One region of the Paenibacillus sophorae genome, then DNA from elsewhere that is predicted to be linked to it. Evidence: a T-box and tRNA genes for the amino acid it is inferred to sense, from the RefSeq annotation. Region 1 holds a T-box; the other holds one or more tRNA genes.
The links. The T-box of region 1 lies ahead of KP014_RS25200 (arginine--tRNA ligase). A T-box ahead of a tRNA ligase gene usually reads a tRNA of that ligase, here a tRNA-Arg.
Positions count from the first base shown of each region.

Region 2: it has a tRNA-Arg gene. The T-box ahead of KP014_RS25200 (arginine--tRNA ligase) is inferred to sense a tRNA for this amino acid. The anticodon was not compared.

Region 1 covers NZ_CP076607.1:5,199,081-5,203,504, reverse strand. The annotation lists gene KP014_RS25200 (arginine--tRNA ligase) at 47-1,906, opposite strand; T-box leader at 1,949-2,167, opposite strand; gene KP014_RS25195 (sporulation protein YjcZ) at 2,309-2,410, shown strand; gene KP014_RS25190 (TetR/AcrR family transcriptional regulator) at 2,640-3,335, opposite strand; gene KP014_RS25185 (ABC transporter permease) at 3,394-4,424, opposite strand, start outside.
Region 2 covers NZ_CP076607.1:845,760-850,183, forward strand. The annotation lists gene KP014_RS04115 (DUF3298 and DUF4163 domain-containing protein) at 1-716, shown strand, start outside; gene KP014_RS04120 (GDSL-type esterase/lipase family protein) at 811-1,458, shown strand; gene clpP (ATP-dependent Clp endopeptidase proteolytic subunit ClpP) at 1,533-2,129, opposite strand; tRNA gene KP014_RS04130 (tRNA-Arg) at 2,344-2,418, opposite strand; gene KP014_RS04135 (sugar-binding transcriptional regulator) at 2,680-3,756, shown strand; gene gap (type I glyceraldehyde-3-phosphate dehydrogenase) at 3,846-4,424, shown strand, end outside.

The sequences.
Region 1 (4,424 bases):
GAAGCATGAGCATCGGGAGCATTGGCATCGCAGTCAGCTCTCCACCTTACAACCGGTCCGGCGCAGGCAGGCCCAATACGTCAAGCGCGTCCTTCAGCGTATCGGCGAATTTCCGCGCCAGCCACAGTCTGAAGCGCAGCCGCTCCGGCTCGGCCTTCAGGATCGGGCAGGCGGAGTAAAAATTGTTGAACAGGGTGGCAAGCGTGTGCGCGTAACCGCAGATACCGTTCGGGGCTAGATCCCGTCCCGCCGCATAGAGCGTGTCCGGCCAAAAGGCGATGTGCCGCAGCAGCGCGGCCTCGGCTTTTTCCATATGGTCCGGTATACAAGCTTCTGATGCCATATCCAGAGTCATATCCGCCGCTTTGGCCAGAACGCTGATCGCACGCGCATAGGAGTACATCAAATACACGCCGGTATTGCCGGATATTTCCGTCGCCTGGCGCAGATCGAACACTACCTCGGTTCCGAGATTGAAACGCAGCAGGTAGTAGCGTATGGCGGCGATAGCGATCGTGCGGCTGGGGAGTCCGCTTTTATCGGCGCGGTTCTGCTCAATGCTGTCCTCCACAAGGCCGATCAGATCACTCACTTTTATGCCGATGCCTTGGCGCCCGGACATAGCGTAAGAGGCTTTGCCGTCCGAAATGTCGATGCCAAGATCGGCAGCGGAAGCGGGACTTAGGGAAACAACACCGTAACCCGCATGATAGAGCTTTTCTGCCTGAGCGGAATATCCCAGCGCCCGCAGCGCCTCTTTGACCATATTCTGGGGATACTCCTGCCTCGAATCAATGACATTAATGACGACATCGGCCCTGCCGAGCGGCAGGTGTTCTCCTCCGTTTACCGTTGTAAACAAGCTCTCTTCGAATCTTTTATAGGTGAAATCCTTGTCCAACAGCCCGAATTTCCAGAGATGGTAAGCAATATCCTTGGCCGTATACGTCAAAATCCCGTTCGAGCGCACCAGCACCTTATCCGTGATATGCTCTGAATCCTGCAGCCCCTGTTCCGTTCCCTGCTTTAGCACCCAACAGTCCGCAAGCTTCCCCTCGGTTTCCTGGTAAAAAAGAGGCGTCTGCCGCAGCCGCTTAAATGCCGCCGTCCAGAACCCTTCCCTGACAATACTGCTTTCCCAGACCAGCAAATCGTATTCGATGCCGAACGGCTTCATTTCAGCGATATGTTCCCGAACGATCCGTTCAGCGGCCAGGCTGCCGAGCCAGGGGATATTCCCCGTACCTTCTTCCAGCTCATGCAGCGTTTCGGCGCGTTTGGCCGCCATTTCCGGATTCACCGCATACTCCTTGTTGATTGCCGAGTAAATGTCCCAGCAGTAATCGCCGAAGCGCACATGCTCTCCGCTCAAAGGCACATTAAGCAGACCGACGACGGTATCCGCCAGTTGGTTCCCCAGATCGTCGATATAATTATGGACCTCGACCGTATAACCGATTCTTCTTAGCATGCGGACGAGCGTGTCGCCGATGCAGGAATTCCGCAGATGGCCGATATGCATCGATTTGTTCGGATTGACCGACGTATGCTCGATGACCACTTTTTCCTCCGGCGCCGGAGGCGTAGCGAAATCTCGCTGGGCCCACGCGTTCCAGCAGATATGAACATTGAGAAAGCCGGGAGCCGCCGTTTCCGCCTTTTCCAGCAGACCCTCCGCCAGACCCGTGGACTTCAATTCCTCCTGAATCAGCTGCGCAATGACAAGCGGCGGTTTACGCAATTTCTTGGCAAGCTGCATAGCAATATTGCTTGAATAATCGCCGTGCTCCGGGTTCATTGGCTGCTCTACAGCCACGGACAGTTCTTCGGGAATCTCTAAACCAAGACGTTCCATGACACGTTTGACGCTTTGCTCAATCTCTTTTTGAATAATCTGGCTTAACATCCTCATGGCCTCCTTCTGAAAATAGAAAAAGCCCACGTCTCAAAAAGAGACGAGGACTTGTGTTCTCGCGGTACCACTCTACTTGCCAGACCGGAAGGTCTGGCCGCTTACAGGATAACGGACCCGTGCCGGGGCTTCCTACTGAGGTTTTCGGAAGTCCATCTCCCGGGTGCGCTTCATGAAGGTCTGCCGCCGGCTTCCACCATCCCGGCTCGCTGGGCATCAGAGGCCCTCCATTACTCTCCCGATCATCGACTGGCTATGAATTTTTTCTAATTATAATCGATTTTTGGGAAAAAGCAATTTGTTCTTTCGTTTTATTTACTTGCCGAAACTCCCAGACGAATGTGGCAGCCGCTGCATAATCTGGTGACGTATCCTACTTGAGAGGAGGGGTTATTCATGGGTGAAGTTGGCGGTTATGGCGTTGGTTGCAATTCCTCAACTGCGATTCTGGTGCTGTTCATTCTGCTTGTAATCATCACCAAATCTCTGTGGGTATAATTGTTCGTGTAACGTGAAAAACCGCCAGGCTCCATGGCCTGACGGTTTTTTTACTACTGATGAATGTACTGCAGCTTGCCGTTATAGGATTTTGAGCAGGGTTTTGAAGGCGACATAGTTGGAATTTTTGTACAGTACGGAATTGTTCTTGTCCAGCAGGGCGTTTTCTTTATCTCCGGTTAGATAAAATAACCCCGCAGAGCGGGGCATGCTTATAAAGCGTATTCCGTTACTTGCGCTGGAATGTCTGATTTCCCGGTCCCGCTGCGATGCCATGCATAATGAACCGGATCAGCAGCTCGATTTCTTCCTCATCGTTCCATTCTTTGTTTGGCTGCAGCAGCAGACGGGTCATAATATAGCCGATGGTTGCGGATACCGAAAAGCGGATGACTGCTGGTGTCGGAACGTCGATGATTTCCCCTTTTTGCTTAAAATGCTCGACGTGCGCGGTAATTCTTTCAAGAACCTTGCCGATAATATCCTCCATGAACTGCTCTCGCAGCTTCGGATGAAAAGGAATTTCCTGAATCAAGATTTGCAGGATCTTAAAGTTCTTGCGGGCGAAATCCAGCCGGTTCCGGATCAGGGCACGCAGAAAGTCCTCATAGCTGTCAAAAGACGTATCCAGCAAATTCCCGAAGTTTCTCATAACAAAAGGGGCAAGCAGCCGGCTCATCGTCGGTCCGACAATGGACAGCAGCAAATCTTTCTTGGTCTTGTAGTAGCGAAAAATCGTTCCCTCCGCCACGCCTGCCTTCTGGGCGATTTCGCTGGTCGCCGCGCCCGCATAGCCTTTTTCGGCAAATACATCCACGGCTGCCTGCAAAATCGCAATTTGCTTCGGCGTCATCTTCTCCTCGCGGGCGGCAAGCAATTCCACCCACTGCTCCGTATTATTGTCTGCAGAAAGATGTTCTGCCATAATGTCAACCCTCCAGACGTTTTCTGTCTGCTTATCGTACCATATATGAGGGCCTGAGTTACATTTTGCGGTGCTTGCGGAGGGCAAGCACGTTCAGCACCATGAACACGAGCGAGAAGGCGATCAGCACATACACATCCGTTTCCACGGCGTTCCAGCCTTTGCCGCGAATCATAATGTTCGTCATTGCCTCGGCCCCATAGTATAACGGAGTCGCATATCCGATCCGCTGAAGCCACAGCGGAAGAGTGTCCAGCGGGAATAATCCGCACAGAAAGATTTGCGGCACAATGACAAGCGGGATGAACTGAATCATCTGCAGTTCGTTTGCGGCATACGCCGAGAGCAGCGTACCAAGTGTTAATGCCGTCATAGAAAGAAGCAGCGTAATCAGCAGGACATATCCGAAGCTTCCAGCCATCATAATGCCCAGTACCTGAATAGAGAACCAGGAAATGAGCAGTGCCTGGAACACGGTGAAAATGCCGAAGCCGCAGACATAGCCGATGACGATTTCCCAGCGTTTAAGCGGTGTGGCAAGCAGGCGTTCGAGCGTTCCCGTCGTCCGTTCCCGCAGAAAGGAGACCCCGGCAATCAGGAAGACGAAAAAGAAGACGAATACGCCGATCATAATCGGTCCGAACCGGTCGATTGTCTTCATGTCGGCGGAGCCGTACAGATAGCTGACCTGCGGCTGGACGGAGGCTCCCGCCTGCGCCTGAGCTTGCCCGGCTGTCCGCTGATCCCCTGCTGCCTGCTCCAATGCTTGCATAACCGCCCGATTGGCTGCCGGATTGCTTCCTTCCAGTATGACCTTCGGAGCACCGCCGCCCATCGAGATCAGCGCGTCGATTTCTCCATTTTTCAGCGCCAGAGTGCCTTCTTCTTCCGCATTATACTTTATTACCTGTGCATCATGCTTGGTCAGCGCTTCCGATAGGACCGCCGCCTGCCCCGTAAGTCCGATATTAGGCTTATAGGTCTCCCCGCCAAACACCAGGCTCATCAGGCTGAGAACGAGCAGGGGGGCGGCGAACATCAGGGCCATCGTTCTTTTATCGTGAATGAACTGCCGTAAAATACGCAGCG
Region 2 (4,424 bases), 1.5 Mb from region 1:
ATAATCATCTCTACGTTCCATTCGGTTTGCTCAGCGATTATTTGGGCTATCGTGGAGACTTTAACGCCTCCTCCGGTAGGCTGAACGTGATGAACAGACCGCTGAACGCGCTGACATTAACGACGGTTACATATGCCAAGGAGACGGACGGCGCAGCCATCAAGCTGGATTATCCGCAAATTTCAGGACTTGTGAGCGCGTCTGCACAGCAGAGCATCAATGATACGCTAAAAAAGGCCGCTATGAGCTTTGCAGCCGACGCAGGCCAGGCGATTGCCGAAAAAAACGAACAGGACCGCCCGTACGAATTCGACTCGAATTACGTGGTGACCTACAACCAGGATGGCGTGCTTAGCCTGGTCATGAGCCAATATGGCTATACCGGAGGCGCCCACGGAATGACTCTGCGCCAGGCGTTTACTTTCTCGCTCAAGGACGGCAAGCGTCTGCTATTGGGCGATTTGTTCAGAGCCAATCCGAACTACAAAAAACTGCTGAACGAGAAGGTAGGCAAGCAGCTTAAGGCGGATGCAGGTTATTTTGGCGGCTTTAACGGACTGAATACCGAGAAATATTTCTATCTTAAAGATGGCCGGGTCGTGCTCTTCTTTCAATTATATGAATATACGCCATATGCCGAGGGCTTCCCAGAGTTCACCTTCACCTTTAAAGAACTGCTCCCGAATGGAAGCAGTCCGTTCGCTGGCATAAAATAGTCTTCTGATACCGGATATTTCCCCGTAGCGCGCGCGAAATGCCGTTCATATGCTGAATGGTGACCGAGCTATAAGCGCGAGAGGGGGGAATGCCATGGTTTATAATTATACGGCGATCGGCGATTCGCTGACGACCGGCTTCGGGGCGATGCCCGGCAGCGGCTTTGTTCCCGTGTATAGGCGGATGTCAGAGGTATCGCTCCGCAATTTTGTCGCCTATACGAATCTGGGGATCAACGGCATGACTACAGCCGAACTAGAGCAGCGTGTCCGGTATAACTCGCTGTTTCGCCAATCGCTTCGTGAGGCGGATATTATCACCATTTCGATCGGCGGCAACGATTTGATCCATGCTGCCAAAGCGGTGGCTAGACACTCTAGTCCGCCATTTTCCATTTTTCAGACTACCCTGAAGGAATCCCGGCAGCATTTTGCGGGTATCATGGGGCAGATTTATCAGGCAAAGGCTGGAGCGGGCAAGCCTTACATTATCCGGATTATCGGATTATACAATCCCTATCCTCAGATGGAAGAGGCTTCGGGATGGGTGCAGCAGTTCAACCGCCAAATGGCTCAGTATAATAACCGGGTATGCGGCTTTGCCGATATTTACGGAGCGTTTACGGGACATGAGCGGCAACTGCTCTCTATCGATAATCTTCATCCGAACGGAAAAGGGTACCGTATCATTGCCGAACGGCTGCACAAGCTTGGATATGGCAATCTGCTCCGGACCTACTAAGGACGAAAAACACCCCTTGCTCACGATTAGTGGGCAAGGGGTGTTTGCGTGTTTGTGAAGGTTTGCCGGGTATGTTACACACTGACAGACTGCGGTTTTTCAATAACTTTATCAACGAGGCCGTATTCGGCGGCATCCGCGGCACTCATGAAGTAGTCGCGGTCCGTGTCCTTCTCGATGCGCTCAAGCGGCTGACCGGTGCGTTCTGCCAAAATACGGTTCAGTTTGTCGCGCATTTTCAGGATGCGGCGGGCACGAATTTCAATATCCGTAGCCTGCCCTTGGGCACCACCCAGCGGTTGGTGAATCATAATCTCGCTGTTCGGCAGCGCATAGCGTTTGCCCTTCGCTCCGGCGTTAAGCAGGAAGGCGCCCATGGAAGCGGCAAGTCCGACGCAGATTGTGGATACATCCGGCTTGATGTACTGCATCGTATCAAAAATCGCCATGCCAGCGGTGATGGATCCGCCCGGGCTGTTAATGTACAAAGAAATATCTTTTTCCGGGTCCTCGGCGGCCAGGAAAAGCATTTGTGCGATGATGGAATTGGCTACCACGTCATTGACCTCAGTTCCAAGGAAAATGATGCGGTCCTTTAACAGGCGGGAATAGATGTCATAAGCCCGCTCGCCTCGGCTGCTTTGTTCTACGACCATAGGAATGTAACTCACGTGGAAAACCTCCTTAAATTAGATCTTCAAAAATGGATTTCGTTATAGCGTTTTTTCTTAACTGTTACCGTATTACCCACATGATAAACAAATTCAAACAAAAAGTCAAAGAAAGTCAAACGAAAAGTCAAAGAAAGTCAAACTCATCATAAAAAAAAGCGCCAATTCATGGCGCACTGTGTTAAATAATCTAGGTTTGGTTAAACAAATAATGTGGCGCGCCCGCCAAGAATCGAACTTGGATCTCAGGCTTCGGAGGCCTACGTCATATCCATTGGACCACGGGCGCAACAGAAATTATTATAATATAAAATTTCGACTAATGCAACTCTTATTAATCATATAGGTCATAGGGACCGGCTCTTCGCCGCCGAAATGTACAGGTTTATGTATAAGAAGAAAAGAGGGTGAGAATTCTACTTTCGGAGCCCTTGCGTTCAGGGGAATATTTGGGTAGAATACTTAGTGGGACTTAAAAAGTTATCCCGGGACGTTTTAAGACCATAGAGAAGGGGTCAGAAGAGAAAGACGAAGTTGCAGGAGTGAAAGTATGCGTGACTTATTAGAAATCCAAAAGCAGCTTCTGCCTGATCTCATGGAAACCCTCAAACGACGGTATACGATTCTTCATCAGATCCTGTTGTCCGATATTATCGGCCGCAGAACGCTCGCCGCTTCGCTTGATATGACCGAACGGGTTCTGCGTGCGGAAACGGACCTTCTGAAATCGCAGGGGCTCATCGAGATCGAGAGCGTAGGCATGCGGATCAGCGATGCCGGCCGGAAACTGCTTGACTTGTTGGAGCCGCTCGCCAAGAGTTTGTTTGGCCTGGAGGATCTGGAAGAAAGAATTCGTTTGAGTTACGGTTTGAAGAAAGTTATTGTGGTTCCGGGCGATTGCGAAGTGTCACCGTTTACCAAGAGAGAACTCGGAAGAGCAGGAGCGAGAGCGTTGCTCGGCGTAATGAGAGCCGATGACACGGTTGCCGTCACCGGAGGTTCGACGCTGTCCGAATTGGCTGAGCAGATGACCACACCCTTGTCCGTGTCCTATCGGGACGCCTTGATCGTGCCCGCCAGAGGAGGACTTGGTGAGAGCGTGGAATTTCAGGCCAATACCATCGCTTCGACGGTAGCCAAGCGGATTGGAGCACATTACCGCCTACTGCATGTGCCGGACTTGCTCAGCGAGGAAGCCTTTCTATCGCTGGCCCATGAACCGAACATTTCAGAAATCGTACAGATTATCCGCCGTTCAAGAATTATCGTTCATGGAATCGGAGATGCCTTGGAAATGACCCGTCGCCGTAGACTTGACGAGGAGACGATCACCAAGATCAAGAACGCCGGCGCCGTTGCCGAATCCTTCGGCCACTACTTTAACGAGCAGGGTGAAGTGGTGCACTCCATGCTGACTATGGGACTGCGCCTAGAGGATATCGTGCGGACGGAAATTGTAATTGGCATCGCCGGAGGCAAGCGGAAGGCCAAAGCCATTCACGCTGTGCTGCGGTTCGGCCAAGAAGACATACTTGTCATAGATGAAGCCGCCGCGGCCGAAATCGTCAAGCAAATTGACGAACAGAATGCCGCAGCCCCGCAATCTTCCTATTATGGCGAGCACTAGCATTATTATGCTTCATACTTAGTGTTGTCTTGACAAACCCTATGGTTTGTCTTGAATAAATAAAAATGAATTTTAGGAGGAACTATTCAATGACTGTAAAAGTAGGTATTAACGGATTTGGACGTATTGGCCGCCTCGCATTCCGCCGTATTCAAGACGTGGAAGGAATCGAAGTTGTAGCGATCAATGACCTTACCGATGCCAAGATGCTGGCGCACTTGTTAAAATATGATACATCGCAAGGCAAATTCCAAGGCGACGTTGAAGTTCACGACGGATTCTTCAAAGTGAACGGCAAGGAAGTTAAAGTTCTGGCTAACCGCAACCCTGAAGAACTGCCTTGGGGCGACCTGGGCGTAGATATCGTTCTGGAGTGCACAGGATTCTTCACTTCCAAAGAAAAAGCTGAGCTTCACCTGAAAGGCGGAGCGAAAAAAGTCGTTATCTCCGCTCCGGCTACCGGCGACATGAAGACTGTTGTTTACAACGTTAACCACGACATTCTTGACGGTTCCGAAACAGTTATTTCCGGCGCTTCCTGCACAACGAACTGCCTGGCTCCAATGGCTAAAGTCCTGAACGACAAGTTCGGCATTATTGAAGGCCTGATGACTACAATCCACGCTTACACCGGCGACCAAAACACGCTGGACGCTCCGCATGCTAAA